DNA from 3 places in the Streptomyces sp. NPDC048185 genome. Region 1 is predicted to be linked to each of the others. Evidence: riboswitches for the same ligand, from Rfam matches in the RefSeq annotation. Region 1 holds a riboswitch; each other region holds the start of a gene.
The links. Region 1 has a riboswitch for thiamine pyrophosphate ahead of ACGF3H_RS25345 (thiamine ABC transporter substrate-binding protein). Riboswitches for the same ligand answer to the same signal wherever they lie in the genome.
Positions count from the first base shown of each region.

Region 2: linked by a shared signal. The riboswitch ahead of thiO (glycine oxidase ThiO) and the one ahead of ACGF3H_RS25345 (thiamine ABC transporter substrate-binding protein) in region 1 are both predicted to bind thiamine pyrophosphate.
Region 3: linked by a shared signal. The riboswitch ahead of thiC (phosphomethylpyrimidine synthase ThiC) and the one ahead of ACGF3H_RS25345 (thiamine ABC transporter substrate-binding protein) in region 1 are both predicted to bind thiamine pyrophosphate.

Region 1 covers NZ_JBIDAN010000009.1:120,707-131,099, forward strand. Annotated here, with positions in the region: gene ACGF3H_RS25340 (iron ABC transporter permease) at 1-333, opposite strand, end outside; gene ACGF3H_RS25345 (thiamine ABC transporter substrate-binding protein) at 402-1,490, opposite strand; TPP riboswitch at 1,570-1,675, opposite strand; gene rlmN (23S rRNA (adenine(2503)-C(2))-methyltransferase RlmN) at 1,712-2,818, opposite strand; gene ACGF3H_RS25355 (hypothetical protein) at 2,886-3,032, shown strand; gene ACGF3H_RS25360 (SRPBCC family protein) at 3,079-3,525, shown strand; gene ACGF3H_RS25365 (cytochrome P450) at 3,617-4,819, shown strand; gene ACGF3H_RS25370 (MFS transporter) at 4,858-6,084, opposite strand; gene ACGF3H_RS25375 (phosphatidate cytidylyltransferase) at 6,383-7,546, opposite strand; gene frr (ribosome recycling factor) at 7,546-8,103, opposite strand; gene pyrH (UMP kinase) at 8,285-9,043, opposite strand; gene tsf (translation elongation factor Ts) at 9,250-10,086, opposite strand; gene rpsB (30S ribosomal protein S2) at 10,182-10,393, opposite strand, start outside.
Region 2 covers NZ_JBIDAN010000001.1:362,226-372,618, reverse strand. Annotated here, with positions in the region: gene bfr (bacterioferritin) at 1-411, opposite strand, end outside; gene ACGF3H_RS01710 (sulfite oxidase-like oxidoreductase) at 594-1,241, shown strand; gene ACGF3H_RS01705 (deoxyribonuclease IV) at 1,260-2,138, opposite strand; gene pknB (Stk1 family PASTA domain-containing Ser/Thr kinase) at 2,186-4,135, opposite strand; gene ACGF3H_RS01695 (thiazole synthase) at 4,329-5,126, opposite strand; gene thiS (sulfur carrier protein ThiS) at 5,130-5,330, opposite strand; gene thiO (glycine oxidase ThiO) at 5,327-6,538, opposite strand; TPP riboswitch at 6,536-6,647, opposite strand; gene ACGF3H_RS01680 (hypothetical protein) at 6,699-7,049, shown strand; gene ACGF3H_RS01675 (FAD-dependent oxidoreductase) at 7,082-8,323, shown strand; gene ACGF3H_RS01670 (Rv2175c family DNA-binding protein) at 8,390-8,755, shown strand; gene thiE (thiamine phosphate synthase) at 8,882-9,538, shown strand; gene metF (methylenetetrahydrofolate reductase [NAD(P)H]) at 9,661-10,393, shown strand, end outside.
Region 3 covers NZ_JBIDAN010000003.1:229,958-240,350, reverse strand. Annotated here, with positions in the region: gene ACGF3H_RS11600 (SsgA family sporulation/cell division regulator) at 1-265, shown strand, start outside; gene ACGF3H_RS11595 (YibE/F family protein) at 386-1,849, opposite strand; TPP riboswitch at 1,923-2,112, shown strand; gene thiC (phosphomethylpyrimidine synthase ThiC) at 2,105-3,916, shown strand; gene ACGF3H_RS11585 (VWA domain-containing protein) at 4,131-5,711, shown strand; gene ACGF3H_RS11580 (hypothetical protein) at 5,733-6,596, opposite strand; gene ACGF3H_RS11575 (metallophosphoesterase) at 6,777-7,883, opposite strand; gene ACGF3H_RS11570 (LacI family DNA-binding transcriptional regulator) at 8,133-9,245, opposite strand; gene hisC (histidinol-phosphate transaminase) at 9,646-10,393, shown strand, end outside.

The DNA.
Region 1 (10,393 bases):
TCCGCCCCGCCCGACGAGCGCCAGGAACGCGGTGCCCACCACGACCGTCGGCAGCACGAACGGCACGGTCACCACCGCCCGCAGCACCTGCTTGCCGGGGAAGTCGAGGCGGGCGAAGACATACGCGCCGGGCAGGGCGACCAGCAGCGTGAGCGCCGTGGAGGCGAGCGCCTGCCAGGTGGTGAACCACAGCACGTGCCGGACGTCGGACTGGGCCAGGACGTCCCCGATCCGCCCGAACCGCCAGACTCCGTCGACCTCCAGTCCACGCGCGACGATCGCGGCGACGGGGTAGGCGAAGAAGACCGCGAAGAACGCGACGGGGCCGGCCATCAGGGCCAGCCGCGCCGCGCTCCCGCGCCGCCGGGCACCGGTGGCGCGGGCGGCCTTGGTCGCGTCGGTCACTTCAGGAGGAGCGAGGTCCACGACTTGACCCACTGGTCACGGTTGTCGGCGATCTTCTGCGGGTCCAGGGTCTGCGGGTTCTTCGCCTGCGGCCCGTACTTCACGAACTCCGGCGGCACCTGCGCGGCCTCCCGCACCGGGTAGACGAACATGTTCAGCGGCATGTCGTCCTGGAACTTCTTGCTGACCAGGAAGTCCAGCAGCGCCTTGCCGCCCTCGGTGTTCTTCGCGTTGCTCAGCAGGCCCGCGTACTCGACCTGGCGGAAGCAGGTGCCGGTGGCGACGCCCGTGGGCGCGGTGTCCGGCTTCGGGTCGGCGTAGATCACCTCGGCGGGCGGCGAGGAGGCGTAGGAGACGACGAGCGGGCGGTCGCCCTTGGCCTTCTTGCCGCCGGACGAGCCGGAGAACTCCTCGTTGTACGCCTGTTCCCAGCTGTCGACGACCTTGACGCCGTTGGCCTTCAGCTTCTTCCAGTACGCCTCCCAGCCGTCGTCGCCGTACTTGGCGGCGGTGCCCAGCAGGAAGCCGAGACCGGGCGAGGAGCTGCCGGCGTCCTCGGTGACGAGGAGGTTCTTGTACGCGGGCTCGGCGAGGTCGTCGAGGGAGTCGGGCGGGCTCAGCTTGTGCTCGCTGAAGTACGCCTTGTCGTAGTTGACGCAGATGTCACCGGTGTCGACGGGCGTGACGCGGTGCTTGTCCTGGTCGACCCGGTACTCGGGGAGGATCATGTCGGAGCCCTTGGGCTCGTACGACTGGAACAGGCCGTTGTCGAGGGCGCGGGACAGCAGCGTGTTGTCGACGCCGAAGAAGACGTCGCCCTGCGGATTGTCCTTGGTGAGGACGGCCTTGTTGACGGCCTGCCCGGCGTCGCCGTCCTCGAGGACCCGGACCTTGTAGCCGGAGCTCTTCTCGAAGTCCGCGATGACGCTCTTGGACGCGGCCCACGAGTCGTGGCTGACGAGGGTCACGGTTCTGGAGCCGCCGGACCCCTGGTCGTCGCCGTCGGACGACGATCCGCAGGCGGCCAGGCCGCCGACGAGGCCGAGCCCGACGGCCAGGACACTGGCCTTCTTGGTGATGCTCACGGAATTCCTCCTGGGTGACCAGGAGAAGACGCGGCCCCGCCCGGGACCCCTGGCGAGGTTCCCGGGCAGGGCGCAACAGCTCGAGTGATGACCGATCTCCCTACCCAGAATGACCTGGGCCAGGTTCGGAGGGTCTGCGGCCGGTGCCGCACTCTCAGCGCTGTGGCGCTCCCCTGTCGGAATATGAAGATGTCTGAAAATGCGGATGTACGCCGGTCAGATTACCGCTCGCTCGCGGCGAGCTGACCACACGCCCCGTCGATCTCCTGCCCACGAGTGTCCCGGATGGTCACCGGCACACCGTGCGCCTCGATCGCCGCGACGAACGCCTTCTCGTCCTCGGGCCGCGAGGCGGTCCACTTCGAGCCCGGCGTCGGGTTGAGCGGGATGAGGTTGACGTGCACCGGCTTGCCCTTGAGCATCCGCCCGAGCCGGTCGCCGCGCCACGCCTGGTCGTTGATGTCCCGGATCAGCGCGTACTCGATGGACAGCCGGCGTCCGGACTTCGCCGCGTACTCGAACCCCGCGTCGAGCACCTCGCGCACCTGCCAGCGGGTGTTCACGGGGACGAGGGTGTCGCGCAGCTCGTCGTCGGGGGCGTGCAGGGAGATCGCGAGGCGGCACTTGAAGCCCTCGTCGGCGAAGCGGTGGATCGCCGGGACCAGGCCGACCGTGGAGACGGTGATCCCGCGCTGCGACAGCCCCAGTCCGTCGGGCTCGGGGTCGGTGAGCCGGCGGATGGCCCCCACGACACGGTTGTAGTTGGCGAGGGGCTCGCCCATCCCCATGAACACAATGTTGCTCAGCCGCGCCGGCCCGCCGGGAACCTCGCCGTCCCGGAGCGCCCGCATGCCGTCCACGATCTGGTGCACGATCTCGGCGGTGGACAGGTTCCGGTCGAGGCCCGCCTGCCCGGTGGCGCAGAAGGGACAGTTCATGCCGCAGCCGGCCTGGGAGCTGATGCACATGGTGACCCGGTCCGGGTAGCGCATGAGCACGGACTCGACGAGCGTCCCGTCGAACAGCTTCCACAGCGTCTTGCGGGTGGTGCCCTGGTCGGTCGACAGATGCCGGACGACCGACATCAGCTCGGGCAGCAGCGCCTCCCGCAGCCCCTGGCGCGAACCGGCGGGGATGTCGGTCCACTGCTCGGGGTCGTGCGCGTACCGCGCGAAGTAGTGCTGCGAGAGCTGCTTCGCACGGAACGGCTTCTCACCGATCGCGGCGACGGCCTCCTTGCGCTCGGCAGGCGTGAGATCGGCGAGATGCCGCGGCGGCTTCTTGGCTCCGCGCGGGGCGACGAATGTGAGTTCTCCGGGCTTAGGCATGACCTCCCCAGTGTCGCAGATCCAATCGGGTGCCCCGCCGGGCGAGCTGAGCGGAGGTGCGTGGAACATGGCAGGGCTCCCGATCGGCGTGGCGTCGGCCGGCGTGGACGTGGCCGGCGGGTGTCGGCTCACCTGTCTGGGCTTGCCGGACTGCGCGGGCGGTGCGGTCGGCGTGAGGCTGGAGGCCGAACCGCGTCGAGCCGAGGAGTGGTGAGTCCCCACGCCCTGGGTTCAGCTGCCCGTCCTCCAGGAGCGTGCCCATGGCCCGGAACCGCTGTCTGATCCTGAGCTCGCCGTCCGAAGTCTGGGACCTGCTGTCCGACGGCCACCGCTACGGCGAGTGGGTGACGGGGACGCAGCGGATCCTCGCCGCGGACCCGCACTGGCCGGAGGTGGGCGCCCGGCTGAAGGTGCGGGTCGGCGCGGGCGCCGTGACGCTCGACGACACGTGCGTCGTCCGCATCTGCGAGCCGCGCCGCCGCCTGGAACTGGAGGCGAAGGCAGAGCCCTTCGGCGCGGCCCGCATCGCCATGAAGCTGACCCCCTGGGGCGAGCACACCCTCTTCACCCTGGACTGGCACGCGCTCCGGGGCCCCGGCACCCGCATGCACGGGCTGCCCGTGGACTACTTCGTCTCGGTCCGCAACGGCATGATGCTGACGAAGCTGGCCCGGATCGCGGTGCGCGAGCACGACGCGCGCGTCTGAGGCGACTCCCCGGCCGCGTTTGCCGCCAAGGCGCCCGGGGTGTGTCCTGAGGGAGGACGCACGGCCCAGCGACGGGGGACGGGTGGTGACGGTGACGGGACGGCCCGCTCTGTTCGACGAGGCGATGCTCGCCGACCCCTACACGCGCTACGCGCGCCTGCGCGAGACCGACCCCGTGTCCTACGACTCCCGTGTCGGTGCGTGGATCGTCACCCGGTACGCCGACGTGGAGCGGGTGCTCCGGGACCCGTCCTTCTCCTCGGTGATCACGCTCGACACCTCGGCCGGGTCCCGGGACACCCTGCGGCACCTGTACGCCTTCGTCCACTCCAGCCTGGTCTTCTCCGACCCGCCCGACCACACCCGGCTGCGCTCGCTGGTGAGCCGCGCCTTCACCCCGGCGAGCGTGGGCCGGCTGCGGCCGTGGATCGAGGAGACCGTCGACCGGCTCCTCAACACGGTGGAGCCCCGGGGCCGCATGGACTTCGTCGCCGATGTCGCCGCTCCCCTTCCGCTGAGCGTCCTGGCCGGGGTGCTCGGCATGTCGCTCGACCCCGGCGGCCGGCGCCGGCTCAAGGCGGCCTGCGACGACTTCCTGCTGCCGTTCGGGCGTGATCCGGCCACCCTGACCGACGAGGAGACGGCGCGGGCCGCGCGGGCCGGCGACCACCTGGCCGAGGCGGTGCGCGACGCCCTCGCGCAGGGCGCCGCCCGGCCCGAGAGCCTGCTGGCCACCCTCGCCGGCGCCTCCGAGGACGGGGACCGCCTCAGCCACGAGGAGCTGTTCGCCTCTGTGGTGCTCTTCCTCATCGCCGGCCACGAGAACCTCACGAGCCTGCTGTCCAACGGCCTGGTCGTGCTGCTGGACCACCCCGGCCAACTGGGGGTGCTGTGCGCCGACCCCTCGCTGTGGCCCGTCGCGGTGCGCGAGCTGCTGCGGATCGTGGCGCCCAACCAGTTCATCCGCCGGGTGGCCACCGAGGACGTCCGCGTCGGTGACGCCGAGCTGCGTGCGGGCGATGCGGTCCTGCTGGTGCTGGCCGCCGCCTGCCGGGACCCGGAGGTCTACCCGGACCCCGACCGCTTCGACATCGGCCGTCCACGGGAGTGGCCGATCGCCCTGGGACGCGGCATCCACTACTGCGTCGGTGGACCGCTCGCCCAGCTGGAGGCCGAGACGGTGTTCGCCCGTCTCTTCGCCAGGCTGCCCCGGCTGCGTCTGGCGGCGGACCGGGTGGAGTACGTACCCAACTTCAACGTCCGGCTCGTCGCCCGCCTGCCCGTGGTGTGGTGACGCACGGCCCGCCCCGGAGGTCCGGCGGGTGCCCTTCCTCACGCCCGGCGGGGCGACGGCACCAGCCCTCGGGCGGCAAGCCGGCGGCTGATCAGCGCCGCCAGGACGGACGCAGCGAGGATGATCGTGCCGCCGGTGCGCAGGATGGCGTCGTAGGCCCGCTCCGGTCCGGTCTCGGGGGTGAGCGCCGTGATCGCCGAGGCGACGGCGGCGAGCGCGATCGCGCCGAGGACGACCAGGGCGGTGAGCACCACTCCGGAGGCCTCCCCGGCCCGGGCGGGCGGGATGACCTGCTGGGTGGCGACGCTGGCGAAGGTCCAGCCGAGGCCCAGGCCGAGGGCACACCAGGTGAAGGCGGGGATGTAGAGCCACCATGCGCGGACCAGGCTGAGTCCGATCATCCCCGAGCCGGCGACGGCCCCGGCAAGTGCCATCACGGTGGTGGGCCGCAGCCGGGTCGAGAACCAGGCGCCGAGCGGCCCGGTGCAGGCCACCATGAGCGCGGGCGCCAGGAAGACCGTGCCTGCGAGGAGGGCGGACAGGCCGCGCAGCTGCTGGAGCTGCAGCGTGGCGAGGAAGACCGTGACGGCGTAGCCCATGTTGCTGACCGACCCCATGACCGTCACCAGGTCGAAGGGGACGTTGCGGAAGAGGGCGAAGTCGACGAGCGGATGGCGGCAGGTGCGCTCGCGTCGCACGAACAGGGCGCCGCAGAGGGCGGCCACGGCGTACAGGACGAGCGTGCGCGGATGGTCCCAGCCCCAGGCGCTGCCGCGTTCGACGGCCAGGGTCAGGGCGGCCAGGCCGGTCACGACGGTCAGGCAGCCGGGCAGGTCGATCTGCCGGGGCGCGCGGTCGTCGCGGGAGTCGGGGACGTACCACAGGGCGAGCGCCAGGGAGACGGCGCTCAGCGGGGCCAGCAGCCAGAAGATCCACCGCCAGCCGGGACCGTCCGTGAACCCGCCGCCGGCGAACGGCCCGACGGCGGTGCCCACGTTGGCGATGGCGAACGCCGCACCGAGCGCGCGGGCCCGGGTCGCCTCGGGGAAGGCGTTGGTGATCACGGACACCGACACCGGGAAGATCAGTGCCGCCCCCACGCCCTGGGCCACCCGTGCCGCCACCAGGAGCCCCAGGGACGGGGCGAGGGCGCACCCGACGGACGCCGCGGCGAACAGGGCGATGCCGGTGAGCAGGACCGGACGGCGGCCGAAGAGATCGCCCAGCCGGCCTCCCACGATGAACAGGCAGCCGATGGCGAGCAATGTAGGCCGACAGGGTCCACTGCGCGGCGGACACCGTCACGTGCAGCTCGGTGGAGATGCCGGGGATGGCCAGGTTCAGCGCGAAGAAGTCGAGCTGGATGCAGAACAGGGCGATCGAGACGGCACTGAGGACCCCGGCGTGTCCGGTGGTGCCCGGCGCCGGTCCTGCAGAGGTCGCTCCCATGGTCCCCAGCAGACCCCGCCCGGGGCGTCGGCGCCAGCGGTCGGCGTCCCCGTCCGCCGGGTGCTCACCGCCGTGGAGCCGGTGGGCGGGACGGGAGGGGACGCCGGGTGACGCTCAGCCGGAGCCGACGAAGACGACGAGCAGCAGCCACACCACCGGTGCCGTCGGCAGGAGCGAGTCCAGGCGGTCCATGATGCCGCCGTGGCCCGGCAGCAGCGTGCCCATGTCCTTGATGCCGAGGTCCCGCTTGATCATGGACTCGCCGAGGTCGCCGAGCGTGGCGCTGGCCGCGACCGCGAGGCCGAGCAGCAGGCCCTGCCACCAGGAGCCGTCGTCGATCAGGAACTGCATGCACAGCGCGCCCGCCACCATCGCGAAGCCGACCGCTCCCAGCAGGCCCTCGCGGGTCTTGCCGGGGCTGATGCGCGGGGCGAGCTTGGTCCTGCCGAAGCGCCAGCCGACCGCGTAGGCGCCGGTGTCGCTGACGACCGTCAGCAGCAGGAAGGTCAACACGCGCCACGGCCCGTCGTCGGCCGCCAGCATCATGGCGACGAACGTGGCCAGGAAGGGCACGTAGAAGGCGGCGAACAGGCCCGCCGTGACGTCCTTGAGGTAGCCCTCCGGCGACTCGGTCATCCGCCACACGAGGACCGCCAGCGCCGTGAGCGCCATGGCCACCCACGCGCCCTCGGCGCCGCGCACGTACCCGGCGACCACCATCGCGGCGCCGCCGATCGCGAGCGGCACGAGGGGTGCCTTGATGCCCTTGCGTTCCTGGAGCCGTGTGGTCAGCTCCCACAGGCCCACCACGACGGCTGCCGCGATCACACCGACGAAGACGGCCTTGACGAAGAACAGCGACGCGATGATCACCACGCCGAGTCCGACACCGACGCCTATCGCGGAACCCAGGTCGCGCCCCGCGCTCTTCTTCTGCGGCTGCGGCTGCGGCTGCGGCGGCTGCTGGGCCTCGGGCATGGGCTCCGGATTCTGCGGCACCGCCGCATACGGCTGTGCCGACGGGGTCTCGCCGCGGTACGTGTCGTCGCGGAACGGCTCGTCTCGGACCAGGGGGCCGCTCAGCCGAGCGGCCCCCTGGTCGTCATCCTGGTCTCCGCCGTGTTCGGGTACGTCGGGCACGATGGGCATGGGGCGGGTCTGCTGCGCGCTGTGCGCATCGTACGCGGGACCGGCCGGGGCAGCTCCCTGGAGCGGTCCCTGGTCGGACGGCCCCCAGTACCCGGCTCGTGGCGGCGCTCCCCAGGAAGAGTCGTTCATCAGACCTCGAGCAGTTCGGCTTCCTTGTGCTTCAGGAGCTCGTCCACCTGGGCGACGTACTTGGCGGTGGTGTCGTCGAGCTCCTTCTCCGCACGGCGGCCCTCGTCCTCGCCGACCTCGCCGTCCTTGACCATCTTGTCGATGGCGTCCTTGGCCTTGCGGCGGACGGAGCGGATGGACACCTTGGCGTCCTCGCCCTTGCCCTTCGCGACCTTGATGTAGTCGCGGCGGCGCTCCTCGGTGAGCTCGGGGAACACCACCCGGATGATGTTGCCGTCGTTGCTCGGGTTGACGCCGAGGTCGGAGTCGCGGATCGCCTGCTCGATGTTGCGCAGGGCGCTCTTGTCGAACGGCGTCACCACGGCCATGCGCGGCTCGGGCACGGAGAACGAGGCCAGCTGGTTGATCGGCGTCGGTGCGCCGTAGTAGTCGGCCACGATCTTGTTGAACATCGCCGGGTGCGCACGGCCGGTGCGGATCGCGGCGAAGTCCTCCTTGGCGACCACGACGGCCTTCTCCATCTTCTCCTCGGCCTCGAGGAGGGTCTCTTCGATCACCACTTGCTCCTGCGTGTCTTGAGTAGGCCCGGCTGCGGTCCTGTCGGTGCTGCGGCCGGCTGCGTCGCGTCTTCTTCCTGCACGGTTCCCGACCGGCGGGACATTGTCCATCCCCCGGCCCGGCTCCGTCCCGTCCGTCCCCCGGACAGGTGGCGTCCGCGGACGGGGGGTGGTTCTCGGGTCAGTCCCGGCTGCCTTGGTCACCCACAAGCGTGCCGATCTTCTCACCCTTGACGGCGCGGGCGATATTGCCCTCCTTCAAAAGCTCGAAGACCACGATCGGAAGGCTGTTGTCGCGGCAGAGCGTGACGGCCGTGGCGTCGGCGACCTTCAGGTCGCGGGTGATGACCTCGCCGTAGCCGAGCGCGTCGAACTTCACGGCGTCCGGGTTGGTCTTCGGGTCGGAGTCGTAGACCCCGTCCACGCCGTTCTTGCCCATGAGCAGCGCCTCGGCGTCGATCTCCAGGGCGCGCTGGGCGGCGGTGGTGTCGGTGGAGAAGTACGGCATGCCCATACCGGCGCCGAAGATGACCACGCGGCCCTTCTCCAGGTGGCGCACGGCGCGCAGCGGGATGTACGGCTCGGCGACCTGGCCCATGGTGATGGCGGTCTGCACGCGGCAGTCGACGCCCTCCTTCTCCAGGAAGTCCTGGAGGGCCAGGCAGTTCATCACGGTGCCGAGCATGCCCATGTAGTCGGAGCGGGCGCGGTCCATGCCGCGCATCTGCAGTTCGGCGCCGCGGAAGAAATTGCCGCCGCCGATGACGACGGCGATCTGCGCACCGTCGCGGACGACGGCCGCGATCTCGCGGGCGATGGCGTGCACCACGTCGGGGTCGACGCCCAGGCCCCCGCCACCGGAGAAGGCCTCTCCGGACAGCTTCAGCATGAAGCGGCCGCGTACTTTGCCGTCGTCGCTCTTCTCGGCCTTGGTGGTCATGGAGATCTCGCCTCTTTTACGTGGGTCACACACACGAAGAAGGCCATTGCCGGTGGGGGCGTGTTTCGCATCCCATACGCGGCAATGGCCTCCTCGTCAGATCTGCTGTCGTCCGCCGCCGCGCGCAGGTGCGCAGCGGCAGACGGCAACGGCGCGGACGACTCCTGTCGACCCTACCGGGGTCGCGCGTCCGTCGCGGTACGGACTCAGATGCCGACCTTGATGCGCGTGAAGCGCTTCAGGGTGACACCGGCCTCGTCCAGCACCTTCTGGACGGACTTCTTGTTGTCGAGCGCGTAGGGCTGGCCCAGCAGCGTGGCGTCCTTGAAGAAGCCGTTGAGGCGACCCTCGACGATCTTCGGCAGGGCGGCCTCGGGCTTGCCCTCGGCGCGGGTGGTCTCCTCGGCGACGCGGCGCTCGGACTCGACGACCTCGGCCGGGACGTCCTCCTTGGAGAGGTACTTCGGCGCGAAGGCGGCGATGTGCTGGGCGACGCCCTTGGCGATCTCGGCGTTCGGCTTGTCCAGCTCGACGAGGACACCGATCTGCGGGGGCAGGTCGGGCATCGTGCGGTGCATGTACGCGGTCACGAAGCCGCCGGAGAACTGCGCGAAGCGGTCCAGGACGATCTTCTCGCCGAGGTTGGCGTTGGCCTCGTCCACGAACGCCTGGACGGTCTTGCCGGGCTCGATCTCCGAGGCGAGCAGGGCCTCGAGGTCGGCGGGGGCGGCCTTGGCGACGTGCTCGGCGATGGCCGTGGCGACGCCCTGGAACTTCTCACCCTTGGCGACGAAGTCCGTCTCGCACTTCAGCTCGACGAGGACGCCCGAGGTGTTGTCGTCGGCGATGATCGAGACGACGGCACCGTTCTCGGCAGAGCGGCCCTCGCGCTTGGCGACGCCCTTCTGGCCCTTGATGCGGAGCGCCTCGACGGCCTTCTCGACGTTGCCCTCGGCCTCGTCCAGCGCCTTCTTGCAGTCCATCATGCCGGCGCCGGTGAGCTCGCGGAGCTTCTTGACGTCGGCGGCGGTGTAGTTCGCCATGATTCCGGAATCTCTCTCGAAGTCTGAAGATCTACGGGCCGGACGGCGGGGGCTTCGTGGGCCCCCGCCGTCCGGCACCCGAAGGTGGTGAGGGGTCAGGCCTGCTCGGCGTCCGCGGCCGGAGCCTCGGCGGGGGCCTCAGCAGGGGCCTCGGCAGGGGCCTCGGCGGCAGCCTCGGCCGGAGCCTCGGCAGGGGCCTCGGCGGCAGCCTCGGCCGGAGCCTCGGCAGCGGCCTCGGCGGGCTTCTCCGCCTCGTCGGCCTTCTTCTCGCCCTCGAGCAGGTCACGCTCCCACGCGGCCAGCGGCT
Region 2 (10,393 bases), on a different contig from region 1:
CTGGGTGTCCAGGTAGTCGATGTGGTGCTCCTCGTCGGCGAGGATCGCCTCGAAGACGTTGGCCGACGTGATGTCGTTCTTGTTGCGCATCACCTCGACGCCCCGGCGCAGCCGGTCGATGGCCTCGACCTCGATCTCCCGGTCGGCCTGGAACATCTCCGTCACGCTCTGGCCCACCCGCACGTGGAAGAGGCGCTGGTAGTTCGGCAGGCCGTCGAGGAGCAGGATGCGGTCGGTGAGCAGCTCGGCGTGGCGCATCTCGTCGAAGGACTCGGCGCGCGTGTACGTCGCGAGCCTGTGCCAGCCCTTGTGGTCCTGCAGCTTCGAGTGCAGGAAGTACTGGTTGATCGCGGTGAGCTCGGCGGTCAGCTGCTCGTTGAGGAACTCGATGACCTCGGGGTCGCCCTGCATCGCGTAAGGCTCCTTCCACGCGGGAACTGGCGGGTTGCGCCGCATGATTGCACCGGCATCGAAGATCGTCCAGTAAGTCTTGACTTAGTAAGTACGTACATGTTTAGTAAGATATGTTTCCTTCTGTCCCATGTAAGGGGGTCGTGTCAGGGGCATCGGTCCGGGTCTGTCAGGATGGAGGCATGGGTCAGCCGGTGGAACAGGGTTCGGGAGAGGGCGGTTCGGGAGAGACGCCGCAGTTCGAGCTTCCGCCGGGACAGCGGCTCCAGCGCGGCTGGCCGGTCACGCACTACGGGCCGGTCCCCAAGTTCCGGCCCGAGCGCTGGGAGTTCCGGGTCTTCGGCTCCACCGCCGACGGCGACAAGCACTGCTGGACCCACGAGGAGTTCACCGCACTGCCGTACACGACGGTCGTGGCCGATCTGCACTGCGTGACGAAGTTCAGCATGCTCGGCGCCGAGTGGGGCGGAGTCCCGGCCCGCACGATCCTCGAGCTCGCCCCGCCCGGACCGGCCGTCACCCACGTGATGGTGTGGGCGGAGTACGGGTTCAGCTCCAACCTGCGGCTGGCCGACTTCGCCGCCGAGCGCACCCTCTTCGCCACCCACAAGGACGGCGAGCTGCTGACCGCCGAGCACGGCTTCCCGCTCCGTCTGGTCGTCCCCCACCTGTACGCCTGGAAGGGCCCGAAGTGGGTCCGCGGCATCGAGTACATGACCGCGGACCGCCGCGGTTTCTGGGAGGAGCGCGGCTACCACAACATCGGCGACCCGTGGCGGGAGCAGCGCTACTCCTACCAGGAGGAGCCCGGGGACGGCCCCGAGCTCTGAGCCCCGAGCGGCCCCGGATCAGCCGTCGCGCAGCTTCTTCAGGCGCTCGACGTCCGCGGCGTGCCCCTCCTTGCCGCCCGGCGTCTCGATGACCAGCGGCACGCCCTCGGTCGCGGGGTGCGTCATCAGCGCCCGGAACGGGTCCTCGCCGATGTGACCGGCGCCGATGTTCTCGTGCCGGTCCTTGTGCGCGCCCGCCACGTCCTTGGAGTCGTTGGCGTGGATCAGCTTCAGCCGGCCCTCGCCGACCGTGTCCACCAGCAGGTCCAGCGTCCGGTGCATGCCGGCCGGGCCGGTCAGGTCGTGACCGGCCGCGAAGATGTGGCAGGTGTCCAGGCACACACCCAGCTTCGGGTGGGCGTCCAGCGCCTCGAAGTACGGTCCGAAGTCCCAGGTCCGCGAGCACAGGGAGGCGCCCTGGCCGGCGGTCGACTCCAGCAGCAGGTACGGATCGTCGTCGTGGGTCAGCTCGTCCAGCAGCGGGAGCATGAACTCCCGCACCTGCTTCAGCGCCACCGAACGGTCCCGGCCGCCGGTCGCGCTGCCGGTGTGCACGACCACCCCGAGCGCCCCGATGTCGCGCCCGCGCCGCAGCGAGTGCCGCAGCGACTCGACCGACCGCTCCACCGTCGCCTCGGTGTGCGAGCCGAAGTTGATCAGGTACGGCGCGTGCACGTACGCCGGGATCGCCTCGGTGGCGCAGGCCTCCCGGAACGCCTCGTCCTGCTTCGGGTTGCCGGCCGGGGTGGCCCAGCCGCGCGGGTTGGCCACGAAGACCTGCACGGCCTCCGCCCGCAGGTCACGGGCGTAGGACAGGCCGACGGAGTGCAGGCCGCCGGCGACGGGCACATGACCGCCGACGGGGTTGCGCGACGGAGCGGACTGTTGACTGTTCACCCGTTCAGGGTGTCATGCCCGGTCGGGCGTCCGGACCGTGAGAGCCGTCACCTGATGGTGATCTTGATGGTCGACCCCTTGGGCGCCGTGTCGCCGCCGTCGACGGACTGGTCCTTGACGGTGTCGCCGAACAGCCCGAGCAGCCCGCGGTCCTCCTTCACCCCGAACCCGGCGTCCTCCAGCTTGCGCTTCGCGTCGTCCACGCTGTCGCCGGTCACGTCCGGGACCTCGATCATCTCGGGGCCCTTGGACACCGTCAGCGTCACCGTGTCACCCTCGGCGGCGCGGCTGCCGGGGTCCGGCGTCTGCCGGGCGACCTGCCCCTTGTCGTACTCGGAGGTGACCTGCTCGGTGGCGACCTTCACCTTCAGACCGGCGTCCTCCAGCTCCGCCCTCGCGTCCGCCAGGTCGTCGCCGGTGACGTCCGGCACGTCGATCGGGCGGCCCTTGCTGACGACGAGCGCCACGGCGGAGCCCGCGCGCACCTCGGTGCCCGTCTTCGGGTCCGTGGAGATCACGAAGCCCCTGGGGACGTCGTCGCTGAACTCCCGGGTCACCATGCCCGGCTCCAGTCCCTCGTCCTCGAGCACGGTCCGCGCCCGGTCCAGCTTGTAGCCCTGCACGTCCGGCAGCTCCACGGTGTCGGGACCGTCGGAGATCGTGAACGACACCGAGTCGTTCTTCCGGATCCGGGTGCCGACCCCGGGGTCGGTGCTGATGACGGTGCCGCGCTCGACCGTGTCGCTGTACGCGTGCTTGACCGTGCCGACGTCCAGCCCGGCCTCCTCCAGCCGGTCCTCGGCCTGCGCCCGGGTCTTGGACAGCAGCGGCGGCACCTTGGTGAACTGGCCGGAATTGATGTACCAGAAGCCCGTGCCGGCGCCGAGGACCAGCAGCACGGCGACGACGATCGCCAGCGGACCGCGTCTCACCTGGGGGCGACGGCGCCGGGGCGGCGGAGGGGGAGCCGTGAACCGGCTGGTGCGGTGGACCCCGTCCGCCGTGGCCTCGCCGGCCGGGACGCCGTCCTCGTCCTCGTTCACCGGCAGCGGCCTGGGCACGGTGAGCGCGCGCGGGATCACGCTCGTGCGGTCCTCGGCGTTGTCGTGGTCCGCGGCGAGGGCCTGCGGCGGCACGGCGTCCAGTTGCTCGGCGCTCAGCGCCGCACGCGCCTCGCGGGCCTGCGCCAGCAGCGCGACGGCGTCGTGCGGGCGGACCTCCGGGGTGCGCGCGGTCGCCGACGCGACGAGGTCGTCCAGCGCGTACGCCATCCCCGGGACGGCGGCCGACGGCGGCGGCACGTCCTCGTGGAGGTGCTTGTAGAGGATCTGGGCGGGGGAGTCCCCGTCGTGCGGCTTGCCGCCGGTCAGCATCTCGTACAGGACGACACCGCACGCGTAGACGTCGACCCTCGGGTCGGCGGCGCCGTGCTCGATCTGCTCGGGCGCCAGGTAGGAGACGGTGCCCAGGACCGACCCGGTGGTGCTGGTGACCGTGTTCACGGCCCGCACCAGCCCGAAGTCGGCGACCTTGACCCGGCCGTCGTCCCCTATCAGCACGTTCTCCGGCTTCATGTCCCGGTGCACGAACCCGGCCCGGTGCGCGGCGCCGAGCGCGGCCAGCACCGGCTCCAGGATGTCGAGCGCGGCCCGCGGCTGCAGCGCCCCGCGCTCGCGCAGCACGTCGCGCAGGGTGCAGCCGGCGATGTACTCCATCGCCAGATAGACGTACGCCCCCTCGGCTCCCTGGTCGAAGACCTGGACGACGTTGGGGTGGTCGAGCCGGGCCACCGACTTGGCCTCGCGGATGAACCGCTCGACGAAGATGGCGTCGGTGGCGAGCGTCGGGTGCATCACCTTCAGCGCGAGCACGCGGTCCAGGCGGGTGTCCACGGCCCGGTAGACCGTGGCCATCCCGCCGACCGCGATCCGCGCCTCGACGCGGTACCGGCCGTCGAGCACCTGCCCGACCAGAGGGTCCTGAAGGGTCGTGTCCACGCAGGCGAGTGTACGAGCCACCACGGACACCCCGCGGTCGTCCAGCCCCGTCACGGCGGTACTGAAGCGCACCTGTGACGCTTCCCACCCACCGCACGCCGCCGACGGCGCCCGGCCCCCACGGGCGAGGTCCACCTTTTGTCCGACGGGAAACGGGTGATGCGCGGGTGGGAGAACGAGCGACACCGCGGGGTCACCGGAAAGCGGGCCGCTCCGGATCCAGCACCGCCAGGCCCTCCGCGGGAGACGACGCCTCCGCGAAGTGCCGCCGCGGAATCCGCCCGGCCCGGCGCGCCAGCCGCCCCGCCTCCACCGCCGCGCGCATCGCGCCGGCCATCAGCACCGGCTCCTGCGCCCGCGTCACCGCCGAGGCGAGCATCACGCCCGCACACCCCAGCTCCATCGCCAGCGCCACGTCCGACGCCGTACCGGCCCCCGCGTCCAGGATCACCGGCACGCGCGCGTGCTCCACGATCAGCTGGAAGTTGTGCGGGTTGCGGATGCCGAGCCCGGACCCGATCGGCGACCCGAGCGGCATGATCGCCGCGCACCCGACGTCCTCCAGCTTCCGGGCCAGGACCGGGTCGTCGTTCGTGTACGGCAGCACCGTGAAGCCGTCGTCCACCAGCGTCTCCGCGGCGTCCAGCAGCTCGATCGGGTCCGGCAGGAGGGTGCGCTCGTCGGCGATGACCTCCAGTTTGACCAGGTCCGTGCCGAGGGCCTCGCGGGCGAGGCGGGCGGTGAGGACGGCCTCCCCCGCGGTGAAGCAGCCGGCCGTGTTCGGCAGCACCCGGATGCCGAGCTTCTCCAGGACCGACAGCACCGACCCGTGCACGGACGGGTCCACCCGGCGCATCGCGACGGTCGTCAGCTCGGTCCCTGACGCCACCAGCGCGTGCTCCAGCACGTCCAGGCTGGGGGCGCCGCCGGTGCCCATGATCAGGCGGGACGTGTAGGCCGTACCGCCGAGGAGGAAGGGATCGTCGGCCATGGGTCAGCCTCCTTGGACGGCGGTGAGGACTTCGACGCGGTCGCCGTCGGACAGCGCGGTGGCGGACCACTGCGCGCGCGGGACGACGGTCTCGTTCAGGGCGGCGGCCACGCCGGACGGCGCCGCGGTGAGCGTGCCCACCAGGGCGTCCAGGGCCGTGCCGGGAGCCACCTCGCGCGGCTCCCCGTTGACGGAGATGTTCATGCGGTCTGCTCCGTGAGGACGGTCTGCTGCGAGAGTGCGGGGGCGGCGCCGAAGCGCCGGGGAGTGAAGGGACGGGCCTCCTCCGGCAGCTCCCCGGTGGTCAGGACGTGCGCCATGACGTCACCGGTGACCGGGGTCAGCAGCACGCCGTTGCGGTAGTGGCCGGTGGCCAGCAGGAGCCCCTCGAGTCCGGTCGGGCCGAGCAGCGGGGCGTTGTCGGGGGAGCCGGGGCGCAGGCCCGCGCGGGTCTCCGTCAGGGGCAGCTCGGTGATGCCGGGGACCAGCTCGTGGGCGTCGCGCAGCAGCTCGTAGACACCGCCCGCGGTCACCGTCGTGTCCCAGCCCAGCTCCTCGCTGGTGGCGCCGACGACCAGCTCGCCGCTCTCCCGGGGCACCAGGTAGAGGGGGTTGCCGCGCACCACGGCCCGCACCGTCCGGCTCAGCAGCGGCCCGTGCGCCCGCGGCATGGTCAGGCGCAGCACCTGGCCCTTCACCGGCCGCACCGCGGGCAGCACGGCCTCCGGCACGCCCGCCAGGCGCCCGCTCAGGCTGCCCCCGGCCAGCACCACTTGCCCGGCCTCCAGCACCGAGCCGCCGGCCGTGACGACGCCGGTCGCCCGGTCCCCGGCGACCGCGAGCCGGTCGGCCCACACCCGGTGGAAGACCACACCCGCGCGCTCGCAGGCGGCCACCAGCGCGCCGGCCAGCCGCCGGGGGTCGATCTGGTGGTCGCCGTCCACCCGCAGCCCCCCGCGCACGCCCGGCGCCAGCATCGGCTCCAGACGCCGGCACTCGCGCCCCGACAGCCACTCGGACTCCAGCCCCGAGCGCTCCTGCAGCGCGTGCAGCTCCCGCAGGTGGGCGCGGTCGTCGGCGTCCAGCGCGACGGCCAGGGTGCCGCAGCGGCGGTAACCGAGGTCGTGGCCCGTCAGGTCGGTCAGCTCGGCGGCGAACTCCGGATAGCGGCGGGCCGAGGCGAGGTTCAGCCCGAGCAGCGTCTGCTCGCCGTAGTGCAGTTCCGTGACGGCGGCCAGCATCCCGGCGGCCACCTGGGCGGCGCCGCCGCCCGGCTCGGGGTCCACGAGAGCCGTGGCGAGCCCGCGCTGCGCGGACCGCCAGGCCGTGACCAGGCCGATGATCCCGCCGCCCACGACGAGGACGTCGGACGTGCGGGGTGGTACGGACGGTGCGATCGATGGGGACGGCATGGGCGTCCAGCCCCTCCCTTCGCCGGCATGACCCGGATCAGGTTCGTACGGTCGGAGGCCGCCAGCCTCCCTCTCAGCCCGGTGCGTCCGGGCTCCCGCGAGTGCTTTACGTTGGCCACCCTAGCCCGCACCACGCCGAACTCGTAAGGGAGCCTCCACCGTGGCCCGTTCGCTCGACGGTCTCGTCCTCGCCCCGGTCGCCGACCAGGCCCCCGGCCAGGTGGGGACCCGCACCCGGTTCACCTACCACGAGGAGGACGGCGAGGTCTGGGCCGAGTACACGGGTGGCGACGTCGTCCGCGGCCGGCTGGTGGGCACCCGCGCGGGCGACCGGCTCGACTTCCGGTACGTACAGCTCAGGACCGACGGCAGCACGTCGTCGGGGCACTGCGTGTCCACGGTCGTCGACCTGCCCGACGGGCGGGTGCGGCTGGAGGAGACCTGGGAATGGGAGTCGCGGCAGGGCAGCGGTACGAGCGTTGTGGAGGAGATCACCGCGCACGAGGACTGACCGGCGAATTGCCGGGTGTCTAAGGTGATCAGGTGAACGAGCAGACGCAGGAGCGGGGAGCGGACGCGGAGCGTCGCGTGGTCGTCGTCGGTGCGGGCATGGCGGGCGTGCAGACCGCGGTCGCCCTGCGCGAACAGGGCTTCACCGGCACCGTTACGCTGATCGGCGCCGAACCCCACCAGCCGTACGACCGCCCCCCGCTGTCCAAGGCCGTCCTGCTCGGCACGGCCGAGGGCTCCGCCTTCGACGTCGACTTCGAGGCGCTCGGCATCGAGCTGCGGCTCGGCTGCGAGGCGCTGCGCCTGCGCCCCGGCGCGCACGTCCTGGACACCTCCGCCGGGCCCGTGCCCTACGACGTCCTCGTCGTCGCGACCGGCGCCGAACCGGTCCGGCTGCCCGGTGCCGAGGGCGTCCCCGGCGTCCACCTGCTGCGCACCCTGGACGACGCCGAGCGGCTGCGCCCGGTGCTGGCCCGGCAGCACGACATCGTGGTCGTCGGCGCGGGCTGGATCGGCGCCGAGTTCGCCACCGCCGCGCGCGAGGCGGGCTGCGCGGTGACCGTCGTGGAGGCCGCCGGCCGGCCGCTCGCCGGCGCGGTGCCCGCCGAGGTCGCCGCCCCCATGACCGCCTGGTACGCCGACGCGGGCGCCGAACTGCGCACCCACGCGCGCGTGGAGCGCGTCGAGCCCGGTCACGTCGTCCTCGACGACGGCTCGCGGCTGCCCGCCGGTGCCGTCGTCGTCGGCATCGGCGCCCGCCCCGCCACCGCCTGGCTCGCCGGTTCCGGCGTCGAGCTCGGCGCGCACGGCGAGATCCTGGCCGACGACCGCCTGCGCACCTCCGTGCCCGACGTCCACGCGGTCGGCGACTGCGCCTCCTTCCCCTCCGGCCGCTACGGCGAGCGCCTGCTCGTCCACCACTGGGACAACGCCCTCCAGGGCCCGCGCACGGTCGCCGCCGACATCGTCGGCGCCGCCACCGGCGAGGCCCCGGCGGTGTACGACCCGGTGCCGTACTTCTGGTCCGAGCAGTTCGGCCGGTTCGTCCAGTACGCGGGCCATCACACGGCCGCGGACACCACGCTGTGGCGCGGCGACCCCTCCGGTGCCGCCTGGACGGTCTGCTGGCTGCGCGACGAGCGGCTGATCGCGCTGCTGGCGGTGGGCCGGCCCCGGGACCTGGCCCAGGGCAGGCGGCTGATCGAGGCGGGCGCCAGGATGGACCCGCGGCTGCTCGCCGACCCCGCGCGGCCGCTCAAGGCGGCGACGGCGTAGTCCGCCGTCGGCGGGTTGGGCCGGGTCCGGCTTCCGACTGTCAGTGCCAGATGGCAGGCTGGAGACGTGACCGAGATTGACGCAAAGATCGATGCTCTCGTACCCGCCTGGCTCACCGTCCCCGACATCGCCGAGATGCTCGGCGTCGAGGTGACCCGCGTGCGGCAGCTGATCAAGGAAGGCCAGCTCATCGCCGTACGCCGTGGCGAGAACCGAGCGCTGCACGTCCCGGCGGCCTTCATCGACGGGGACAAGGTCGTCAAGGGCCTGGTCGGGACCCTGACCCTGCTCCGGGACGACGGCTTCACGGTCGAGGAGATGCTCGAGTGGCTCTTCACGCCCGACCCGACCCTGCCCGGCACCCCCGCGCAGGCGCTGAGCGAGAATCGCGGCACGGAGGTGAAGCGCCGCGCCCAGGCGCTCGCCGTCTGACCTGACACCGCCCGGCGTACGGGCCGCGACACCCGCGGTCCGTACGCCACGGCCGCCACCGGCGCGGCCGTCTGCCACGCGCCGCCCGCCGCGGCCCGTACGTCACCGATCTGGGGGGACACACGCATGTCCGAGACCGCCGCCACCGCACGAGCCCGGCTCGCCGACGCCCGGCTCTACCTGTGCACGGACGCCCGCAGGAGCCAGGGCGACCTGCCCGAGTTCCTGGACGCGGTGCTGGCCGGCGGCGTCGACATCGTCCAGCTGCGCGACAAGGGCATGGAGGCCGCCGAGGAGCTGGAGCACCTGGAGGTCTTCGCCGAGGCCTGCGCCCGCCACGGCAAGCTCCTCGCGGTCAACGACCGGGCGGACGTCGCCCACGCCGCCGGCGCCGGCGTGCTGCACCTCGGACAGGGCGACCTGCCGGTGCCCGCCGCCCGCGCGATCCTCGGCGACGACGTCCTCGTCGGCCGCTCCACGCACGCCGAGTCCGAGGCCGCCGCGGCCGCCGCGCAGGAGGGCGTGGACTACTTCTGCACCGGCCCGTGCTGGCCGACCCCCACCAAGCCCGGCCGGCACGCGCCCGGCCTCGACCTGGTCCGGTACACCGCGTCCCTCGGCACCGACCGCCCCTGGTTCGCCATCGGCGGCATCGACCTCGGCAACCTCGACGAGGTGCTGGACGCGGGCGCCCGCCGGGTCGTCGTCGTCCGCGCCGTCACCGCGGCGGACGACCCCGGCGCGGCGGCGGCCGAGTTCGCGAAGCGCCTGCGCCAGGCGTAGGCAGCGACCGTTCCGTGCGGTTGCCGTGGGCATGTGTCCAAGGGATGGACAACAAGTCGACAATACGGACAAATCTCCCGCATCCGGTTGGGAGGCCGCCACTCCCTGGCTAACCTGCCCGTATGGCCCTCGGAACCGCATCCACCAGGACTGATCGCGCACGCACCGTGCGGGACATCCTCGCCGCCGGCAAGACGACGTACTCGTTCGAGTTCTCCGCGCCGAAGACGCCCAAGGGCGAGAGGAACCTGTGGAGTGCGCTCCGGAGGGTGGAGGCGGTCGCCCCCGACTTCGTCTCCGTGACCTACGGCGCGGGCGGCTCCACCCGCGCGGGCACGGTCAAGGAGACCGAGCAGATCGTCGCCGACACGACCCTGACCCCGGTCGCCCACCTCACCGCGGTCGACCACTCCGTCGCGGAGCTGCGCAACATCATCGGCCAGTACGCCGACGCGGGGATCCGCAACATGCTGGCCGTGCGGGGCGACCCGCCCGGCGACCCGACGGCCGACTGGGTCCCGCACCCCGAGGGCCTCACGTACGCCGCCGAGCTGGTCAGGCTGATCAAGGAGTCGGGCGACTTCTGCGTGGGCGTGGCCGCCTTCCCGGAGATGCACCCGCGCTCCGCGGACTGGGACACCGACGTGACGCACTTCGTCGACAAGTGCCGGGCCGGCGCCGACTACGCGATCACGCAGATGTTCTTCCAGCCCGAGTCGTACCTGCGCCTGCGGGACCGGGTCGCCGCGGCCGGCTGCGACACCCCGGTCATCCCCGAGGTCATGCCGGTGACGAGTGTGAAGATGCTGGAGAGGTTGCCGAAACTCAGCAACGCCTCGTTCCCGGCCGAGCTGA
Region 3 (10,393 bases), on a different contig from region 1:
GGTCGACGGGGTGGGCACGCCGTGCGGCGACGGTGACGTGCGTATCGCACCCGTCGATCCCGGGCCGCTGGCCGAGGTGCTGATCCGTCTCCAGGTCGGCAGCGACCAGGCGCTGTTCCGCTCCTCGGCGGCGCCGCTCGTGGCGTTTCTGGACCGGACCGACAAGCTGGTGCCGCTGGGTCAGGAAGGCGCGCTCGCCGACTTCGACGCACACCTCGACGAGGCACTGGACCGCATCCTTGCGGAGGAGCAGAGCGCGGGCTGAACCGTTACGGCGACCAAGGCGGTGGCGTAACGCTTCGTCAGGTCGCCCGCCTCTGCAGTAACGGTTCTTCAGGTGAGGTGGCCGGTCGTGCGAGGGTGCCCCCGCACGGCCCCGGCCGACTCAGCGCTTGCGGCGGCGGCCCCGTCCACCACGCGCCGGTGCCACGGCACCGGGGTCCCGCGCGCCGGTCCGCCCTGCCGGACGGTCGGCCGAGACGACCAGGGCCGCGAGGGCGGTGGTGACCGGCACGGAGGCCACCAGGCCGATCGATCCCACCAGCGTGCGCACGATCTCCTCCGCGACCAGCTCACTGTTGGCAACCGTCCCCACGCTGCTCTGCGCGATCGAGAACAGCAGCAGCAGCGGCAGCGCGGCGCCCGCGTACGCGAGGACGAGGGTGTTGACGACGGAGGCGATGTGGTCGCGTCCGATGCGGATGCCCGCGCGGTACAGACCGCGCCAGCCCATCGTGCGATTGGCCTCGTGCAGCTCCCAGACCGCCGACGTCTGGGTGACCGTCACGTCGTCGAGGACACCGAGCGAGCCGATGATGACCCCGGCGAGCAGAAGGCCGCTCATGTCGATCGACGGATACAGGCCGTGGATCAGGCCGGTGTTGTCGTCCGTGTTGCCGGTGAGGGCGGCCCACCCGATGAACAGGGACCCCAGGACACCGATCAGCAGCAGCGAGACCAGGGTCCCGAGCACCGCAACGGAGGTTCGCGCCGACAGCCCGTGGCACAGATACAGCGCGATGAGCATGATGGCGCTGGCCCCGGTCACGGCCACGAGCAGCGGGTTCGAGCCCTGGAGGATGGCGGGCAGGATGAAGAAGTTGAGCAGCAGGAAGCTGATGGCCAGCGAGACCAGGGCCATCAGACCCCGCAGCCGGCCGACGACCACGACGGCGAGGGCGAAGATGCCCGCGAGCAGGGCCATCGGGAACCCGCGATCGATGTCGGTCACCGAGTACTGCAGGTCCTTCGGCGCGGAGGGCTCGTAGGCGACCACCACCTTCTGACCCTCGTGCAACTGGCGTGTCTGGTCCGGCTGCACGATCTCCGTGAAGGTGCGGCCCTTGTCCTTGCCGGTGTCGACACGGATCGTCGCCCGCTTGCAGTCGCCGTTCGCCTGCTGCACCGCGGAGGAGCCCTCGGCCGTGGACGTGTCGCCGGTCGGGGGAACGCCGGAGGCGTTGACGGACGTGCAGCTCAGCCTGTCCACCGTGGTGACCGTGGCCTGCTGTGTCTGCCGGTCGAAGCCGACTCCGGTGCGCTCGTGCGGTGGCGCACCGCCCGGCCAGAGCACGGCGAGCCCGACCACCACCGCCGCGGCGAAGGGAATGAGGACCGCCGCGATGACCTTCCGCAGGTGCCGGGAGACGGGCGCCGCGGGGCCGTGACCGTGTCCGTTCGAGTGACCGTGCCCCCCGCTGCCACCGTGTCCGCCGTTGCCGGTGCGCTCCTCACCGGCGGCGTACGGGCCGCCTGGGGCATGGCCTTCCGCTCGCCCGTCGCCTGCTTGCGCGCCCGGGCCGCGGCGAGGTTCGTGCGGCGGGTAGGGAGGGTGCTGGGTCGTGGTCACGGACCGATCATCGCAAGAGAACGAGGGGGGCCCTCTGTTCACCGCGCCCGGATTGACGCTAGCGTGGGGGCACCTTTGTACACGCGGGAGCTCGGAGCACCGGGCTGAGAGGGCGCTGACCTCCGTCCCTGCGATGTTTCACGGGAAACATCACCGAAGTCGAGTGATGTTGCCCACGAGGCGTCGTCAGACGGAAACCGCTGCGTCGACCGCTGAACCTGTTACCGGGTAATGCCGGCGTAGGGAGTAGGTCTCATGACCATCAAGGACGCACGCACGCCTGCCTCCACCCACAACTCCGTCGAGGCGGAGTCCGCGGAGGCCGGGAAGTCCATCGGCTGGCACAAGGCGTACGTCGAGGGCTCGCGCCCCGACCTGCGGGTGCCGGTCCGTCAGGTGCACCTCACCAACGGGCAGTCGGTCACGCTCTACGACACATCGGGCCCGTACACCGATCCACTCGTCGACACAGACGTCCGCAGGGGGCTGCCGCCGCTGCGGGAGAACTGGGTCATCGCCCGCGGCGACACGGAGGAGTACGCGGGCCGCCCCGTCCGTCCCGAGGACGACGGGATCAAGCACACCTCACCGCGCGGTGGCCTGCGCAATCTGGACGCGGTCTTCCCCGGGCGTCCGCGTCAGCCGCGCCGGGGCAGGAACGGCACGGCGGTGACGCAGCTCGCGTACGCACGCCGGGGTGAGATCACGCCCGAGATGGAGTACGTGGCCGTCCGGGAGAACGTCTCGCCGGAGGTGGTCCGTGAGGAGATCGCCGCCGGGCGGGCCGTGCTGCCGGCCAACGTCAACCACCCGGAGATCGAGCCGATGATCATCGGCAAGCGGTTCCTGGTGAAGGTGAACGCCAACATCGGCAACTCGGCGGTGACCTCCTCCATCGAGGAGGAGGTCGAGAAGATGACCTGGGCGACCCGCTGGGGCGCCGACACGGTCATGGACCTGTCCACCGGTCGCAACATCCACACCACCCGCGAGTGGGTGCTCCGCAACTCCCCCGTGCCCATCGGCACCGTGCCGCTCTACCAGGCCCTGGAGAAGGTCGACGGCAGGGCCGAGGACCTGACCTGGGAGGTCTACAAGGACACGGTGATCGAACAGGCCGAGCAGGGCGTGGACTACATGACGGTCCACGCGGGCGTCCGGCTGGCCTACGTACCGCTCACCGCGAACCGCAAGACCGGCATCGTCTCGCGCGGCGGCTCGATCATGGCGGCCTGGTGCCTGGCGCACCACAAGGAGTCGTTCCTGTACGAGAACTTCGAGGAGCTCTGCGAGATCCTCGCCGCGTACGACGTCACGTACTCCCTCGGCGACGGCCTGCGACCGGGATCGATCGCGGACGCCAACGACGAGGCGCAGTTCGCCGAGCTGCGCACGCTCGGGGAACTCAACCGGATCGCCAAGCGTTTCCACGTACAGACCATGATCGAAGGCCCGGGGCACGTCCCGATGCACAAGATCAAGGAGAACATCGACCTTCAGCAGGAGATCTGCGATGAAGCTCCGTTCTATACGCTCGGCCCGCTGACGACGGACGTCGCACCGGCGTACGACCACATCACCTCCGGCATCGGTGCCGCGATGATCGCCTGGTGGGGCACGGCCATGCTCTGCTATGTCACGCCCAAGGAGCACCTGGGCCTGCCCAACCGTGACGACGTCAAGACCGGCGTCATCACCTACAAGATCGCCGCCCATGCCGCCGACCTCGCCAAGGGTCATCCGGGTGCGCAGCAGTGGGACGACGCGCTGTCGGACGCCCGTTTCGAATTCCGGTGGGAGGACCAGTTCAACCTGGCCCTCGACCCGGACACGGCACGGGAGTTCCACGACGAGACGCTGCCGGCCGAGCCCGCCAAGACGGCTCACTTCTGCTCGATGTGCGGGCCGAAGTTCTGCTCGATGAAGATCAGCCAGGACATCAACGAGCGGTTCGGTGGTGCGGCCGCCGCCGGAGCGTCTCCCGACGAGATCGCCGAGGGCATGCTGCAGAAGTCGAAGGAGTTCGCCGCCGGCGGGAACCGGGTGTATCTCCCGCTGGCCGACTGACACCGGGCCCCGGACGCACGCCGGGCGGTCCCTCGCCGGGCCGCCCGGCGTCATGAGGCGGGCCGGTCCCTGCGGCCGTTGCTGGTCGCCCTGTAGGCGACCGGTGCCGAATTGCAGCGCCTGCATCCCGGCGAAGGCCCGGGAGAGCGGAAGCAGGGCGGACCACCGGGCCCGACCTCTCCCCTCGGGGGCTCCGCCTCGGCAGACTGGGCCCATGACAGCCTCATCCCTGAGCAAGGGCGCCAATCTCGCCGTCGACTCCCCCGCGGTGTGTGTCGCACTGAGCTGGTCCGCCGGGCCGGGTGTGCCCGAGGTCGACGCCTCGGCGCTGCTGCTCACCTCGGCGGGACGCGTACGGGACGACGGCGACTTCGTCTTCTACAACCAGCCCCGGCACGCGTCCGGCGCGGTGCGGCACCTGGGGAAGGAGTCCGGGTCCGGGCCTGCTTCCGGAGCCATGACCGACAGCGTCGAGGTGGACCTGCACGCGCTGGAACCCGGCGTCGAGCGCATCGTCCTGTGCGCCTCCTCCGACGGCGGGACCTTCGGCCGGGTGCCGGGACTGTCGCTGCGGCTGCTGGACGCGGCCACCCGGACCGAGCTGGCCCGCTTCGACATGACGGCCGGTTCCGAGACCGCTCTGGTCGGCGGCGAGCTGTACCTGCGCCAGGGGCAGTGGAAGTTCCGGGCCGTCGGCCAGGGCTACGCCAGCGGACTCGCCGGTCTGGCCACCGACTTCGGCATCACCGTCGACGACGCTCCGACCGCCGTGCCCCCGACCGCCGTGTCCCCGGCCACCGTGTCCCCGGCCACCGTGTCCCCGACCGCCGTGTCCCCGACCGCCGTGTCCCCGACCGCCGTGTCCCCGGCCACCGTGTCCCCGGCCACCGTGGCCCCGCCCGCCCCGACGCCTCCCGTCACGCACGCCCCGCCCCCGCAGCCGGTTCCCCCGGTGCCGCCGGGTCTCTCCACGCCGTCCGCTCCGCCGGCCCCGCCCGCACCGGTGCCCCCGTCGGCGGCGGCGCCCGGCCCCCGGCTCACCAAGGGCGAAGAGCGCCTCCCCGTCGACATGCGCAAGCGGCTGTCCCTGCGCAAGGAGCAGGTCGCGGTCAGCCTGCGCAAGCACGGCGCCTCCGGTGTCACCGCGCGCGTCGTCCTGGTCCTGGACGCCTCCGGGTCCATGTCCTTCCTGTACTCCAAGGGCGTGGTGGCCGATGTGGTGGAACGCATGGCGGCCGTCGCCGCGCAGCTGGACGACGACGGCGAGATGCAGGCCTGGACCTTCGCGTCGAACCCGGCACGCCTGCCCGACCTGCGGCTGGGCGACCTCCCCGAGTGGCTGCGGCTGCACGTGCGGGTGGGGGAGGTGGGCCTCTTCCGCCGGGGAAGGAAGAAGGGGCTGCACGCCGACCAGGTCGACATGCGGGACGTCGGCATCCAGAACGAGGAGCAGAAGGTGATCGCCGAGGTCCGGGCCTTCGTCCGGGACAACCCGGCGCAGGCACCGACGCTGGTGCTGTTCTTCTCCGACGGCGGCGTCTACCGCAACAGCGAGATCGAGCGGGAGCTGCGGGAGGCGGTGGAGGAGCCGGTCTTCTGGCAGTTCGTGGGCCTCGGCCGGTCCAACTACGGGGTGCTCGAGCGGTTCGACACCCTGCCCGGCCGCCGCGTGGACAACGTCGGCTTCTTCGCGGTGGACGACATCGGCATCGTCCCCGACCAGGAGCTGTACGACCGCCTGCTGTCCGAGTTCCCCTCCTGGATCACCGCCGCCGGCCGGGCGGGCATTCTCTGACGTGCCCGCCCCGGCCGGTGGCTATTCCGGCCGGTGTTCCGGGCCGCCGAAGTCCGGGCTGCTGTAGTCCGGACTCGAGTAGCTCGGGCGCGGACTCTCCTGGCCGTCGCCGGGGCTCGTGAACCCCGGTCGGTCGTAGCCCAGGTGCGGCATCCGGCTCGCCGGTGCCGCCGGTCCCGTGCGGTGCAGCGCGACCGCCGCGTTCGGATCGGTGAGCGCCTCCCGCAGGAAGGGCAGGATGCCGCGCTCGAGCAGGGCGTCGTGCCAGGCTTCCCGGGCCCGGGTCACCTCCCCGTCGAGTTCGCCGTAGCGGCCGGACTCGGCGAAGGGCCGGTTGCGCAGTGCGGTGAGCAGCAGCCCCACGCCTGCGACGAGGACGGCGACGGCGGTCACACCACCGAACACCCATCCCGTGGTGAGCATGGTCCGGGCGAACGCCTGCCCCGGGTCGATCATCCTCAGGACGTAGCCGACGAGCAGGAAGATCGCCGCTGCCGTGCCGGCCAGGACGGGTGCCAGGACGGCGACGACCGCGACCGCACCCGCGCCGGCCTCGGCGGCCTCCCCGACGGTCGCGGCGAGACCCATCGCGCCCGTGCCCGGCTCGTCGGAGCCGGAGTCACGCGCGGACGACGAGGCGTTCGGCGCCGGACGACGCAGTTCCTCGCGGACCTTCACGTAGTGCTGGTACTCGGTGGTGGCCGCCGCCGTGATCAGTGCGGTGGCGTTGAGTGCCATGGTGCGCAGTTGTTCGGCGTTGAGCCGCTGTCCGACAGCGGCCAGTTCCGGGCGGTGTGGTGCGGAGCGCAGCGCCTCGTCGAGGACCCGCTCGTACTCCTGGCGGTCCTCGTTCGACAGATGCTGCGGAACGCTGTTCATGTGCATCCCCCGATGCTCCGTAGGGCTTGGGGCTCGCATGCCAACGAGCCGTCGGGCAGAAACGGAGGGGAGCCTGCTACGGATAAGCCGATGGTAGAGCGGTCACGGCGCGCGGTGACAGGGGGTTTCCAGAAATTGGGTGCCGGCCTGCGGGACCGGCGCCCGGGAAATAACGCCGGTGAACGGTCAGGCGTCCAACGGGAGTTGCTGGACCAGCAGCTTTCCGGCCATGGTCACGCCGCCGTCCATGGCGATGGCCAGCCCGTCCGCGTAGACGTGCGGCCCCTCGACCGCGGTACGGGTGTCGTCCTCGCCGTCCTCGGAGCCGACCTCGCCCAGGAGGTAGGGGATGGGGCTGTGGCCGTGGACGATGCGCGTGCCGCCGTAGGTGTCCAGCAGCGAGCGCACGGCGTCCGCGCCGCCCTCGTCGCGGAAGGAGAAGCGCTTGGTGAGCTTGCGGAACAGGTCCCACACCTCTTCCGCGTCGTTGCGCGTGAGCGTCTCGCGGACGGTGTCGTTGACCTCCTCGATGGAGCGGCCGTAGTCGAGGTAGGTGGTGGTGTCGGAGTGGACGAGGAGGTGGCCGTCGACCTCCTCGAGTGCGTCGAGGCGGGCCATCCACTGCAGGTGGTGGTCCTGGAGCCGGTCCATGTCGGTCTTCTGGCCGCCGTTGAGCAGCCAGGCCGCCTGGAAGGTGGCGGTGCCGGCGCCGGAGTTGACGGGGGTGTCGCCGAACCGCTTGGCCCCGAGGAGCAGCAGCTCGTGGTTCCCCATGAGCGCCTTGCAGTAGCCGCCGGCCGCGGCGGCCTCGGCGGACAGCCGCATCACGAGGTCGATGACGCCGATGCCGTCCGGGCCGCGGTCGGTGAAGTCGCCGAGGAACCACAGGCGGGAGGTGCCCGCGCACCACTGGCCGGAGGCGTCGACGAGGCCCTTCTCCTGGAGGGCGGCGACCAGCTGGTCGAGGTAGCCGTGCACGTCGCCGACGACGAACAGGGGCCCCTGCCCTGTGGCGGGCTGCGCCGCCGGGACCGCCTCGGGGTCGACGGTCACCTGGACCGTGTCACCCCTGCGGATGACGGGCAGATCGCGCTGCGTGGGCGTGTACCCCTCCGGATAGGCGTCCTCGTAGCCCTTCTCGGAGGGGGGAGCGGGATTGCCCGCGTGTGTGCCGGCGGCGGCGTACGGAGCGGCCTCGTGGACGTACGCGGGCACCCGGAAGTCGCGCACCGTCGCCGTCCGCTCCACCTCGGGTCCCTGACCGGCCCCCTGAGTCATCGACCCCTCCACCATCGCGCCGCATCTGCACCGCTTCGGACTGCCTGGTCGCAGCGGCCCGCGGTGTGTGGGCCCATCATAGGAATGCGGATCGCTCTGTGTGATGACCCAGGGGTGGTGAATCAGAGCAGGACTCCGGTTCACCGCGGCATTCGCCCCGTTTGGGGCGGGCTTCGCCCGTCCGTGACGTCGGCGTGATTTCACCGTACGGGGCGTGCCGGGCGGGCGTTCCTCCGCAGGGGCCCCGTCCCGCCGGCCCGGCCCCTACTCGCGCTCGGGCGACCGCGGCGGGCTGATCGTCGTCCGGGGCGGGCGGCGCTGCGACGAGGTCCGCACGATCAGCTCCGTCGGTATCACCTGCTCGACCGTCTGGTCGGAGTCGAGGCCCTCGATGGCGTCGATGAGGAGCTGGATCACCGCCGTGCCGATGCGGCGGGGCTTCAGCGACAGGGTGGTGACGGGCGGCTCGGTGCTGGCGTACACCGTGGACTCGCTGCAGCAGACGATCAGCAGGTCCTCCGGGACGCGCAGACCGTAGCGGCGGGCGGCGGCGAGGAGGTCGGTGCCGTTCGGGTCGAACAGGCCGTACACGGCGTCGGGCCGGTCGGGCCGGGCGAGCAGCCGGTCGGCGGCCACCGCCCCCGCGCACGGATCGTGGGCCGGGTAGGCCTCGTAGACCGGGTCCTGTCCGACACGCTCGCACCAGTGCAGATAGGCCGTGGTCGACAGGTGGGTGTAGGTGTCCGTCGTGGTGCCGGTGAGCAGGCCGATCCGGCGGGCGCCGGCGGCGGCCAAGTGGTCGAGGATGCCGAGCACCGCGGCCTCGTGGTCGTTGTCGACCCACGCGGTGACGGGAAGAGCGCCGGCCGGGCGGCCGTCGGAGACGACCGGTAACCCCTGCCGGACCAGTTCGCTGACGACCGGGTCCTGGTCGGACGGGTCGATGACGACCGTGCCGTCCAGCGCGACGTTGGACCACACGTCGTGGCGGGAGGTCGCCGGGAGGATCACGAGGGCGTAGCCGCGGGCGAGCGCGGCGGAGGTGGCGGCACGCGCCATCTCGGCGAAGTACGCGAACTCGGTGAAGGTGAAAGGTTCATTCCCGTACGTCGTCACGGTCAGGCCGATGAGTCCCGACTTGCCGGTGCGGAGCGTACGGGCGGCGGCCGACGGCCGGTACCCCAGCCGGTCGGCCACCTCACGGACATGGCGCCGGGTGGCATCCGGGAGTCGGCCCTTGCCGTTGAGGGCGTCGGAGACGGTCGTGATGGATACTCCGGCGGCGGCGGCCACGTCTCTGATGCCCGCCCGGCCCGGCCGGCTGCCTCGACGTGAGGTTTCCGCGCGGCTCACCTGGTGCTTCCCTGCTGCTGTCATGGCGAGCCGATAGTAGGGCTCATGCGGCGGGGTAGGGCGGACGCATATGCACGCGTTGACAGGCACGATTCTCCATGATCATTAACTGGTAACAGGCTTGGAAACCAAGGAAGTTGTCGGTCGTCGACCCAGTACCCGTCGTGTGGGCCAGCAGGGGCCTGCCGACTGGCCGATGTTGCGAAGAGGTCTCAACTCACCTGCACGAGGGATGCGCGCCACGGCGCGAGCCACCGGCGCATAGATATATGTGCAGCGCGCCCCCCGAATCGTGCGCCTTCGTGTGCTGGTGCCCATGATGCCGATGTGACGGAGGAGGCCTGACCGCCCCTATACGCAGCGGCGCCGAATCCTCATAAGGTGAGAAGTATTCGATGTGGTGGTGGTCACGAGGAGGACTGCGGTGAGCGAGACGAGCCCCAAGCTGCGCGCCGAGCTGGAGGGTATTCCCACCTACAAGCCGGGCAAGCCCGCCGCGGCGGACGGGCCGGTGGCCTACAAGCTGTCCTCCAACGAGAACCCGTACCCGCCGCTGCCGGGGGTGATGGACACGGTCGCCGCCGCTGCCGGGTCCTTCAACCGGTACCCGGACATGGCCTGCACGGCCCTGATGAACGAGCTGGCGGAACGGTTCGGCGTCCCCGTCTCCCACCTGGCCACCGGGACCGGGTCGGTCGGTGTGGCGCAGCAGCTGCTCCAGGCGACCTCCGGCCCCGGCGACGAGGTGATCTACGCCTGGCGCTCCTTCGAGGCGTACCCGATCATCACGCAGATCAGCGGTGCGACGTCCGTGAAGGTGCCGCTGACGCCGGGCGATGTGCACGACCTGGACGCCATGGCCGCCGCGATCACCGACCGGACGCGGATGATCTTCGTCTGCAACCCGAACAACCCGACGGGCACGGTGGTGCGGCGGGCCGAGCTGGAACGCTTCCTCGACCGGGTGCCGAGTGACGTGCTCGTCGTCCTCGACGAGGCCTACCGCGAGTTCATCCGCGACACCGAGGTGCCGGACGGTGTCGAGCTCTACCGGGAGCGGCCCAACGTCTGCGTGCTGCGGACCTTCTCCAAGGCGTACGGCCTCGCCGGCCTGCGGGTCGGCTTCGCGATCGCCCACGAGCCGGTGGCGGCCGCGCTGCGCAAGACGGCGG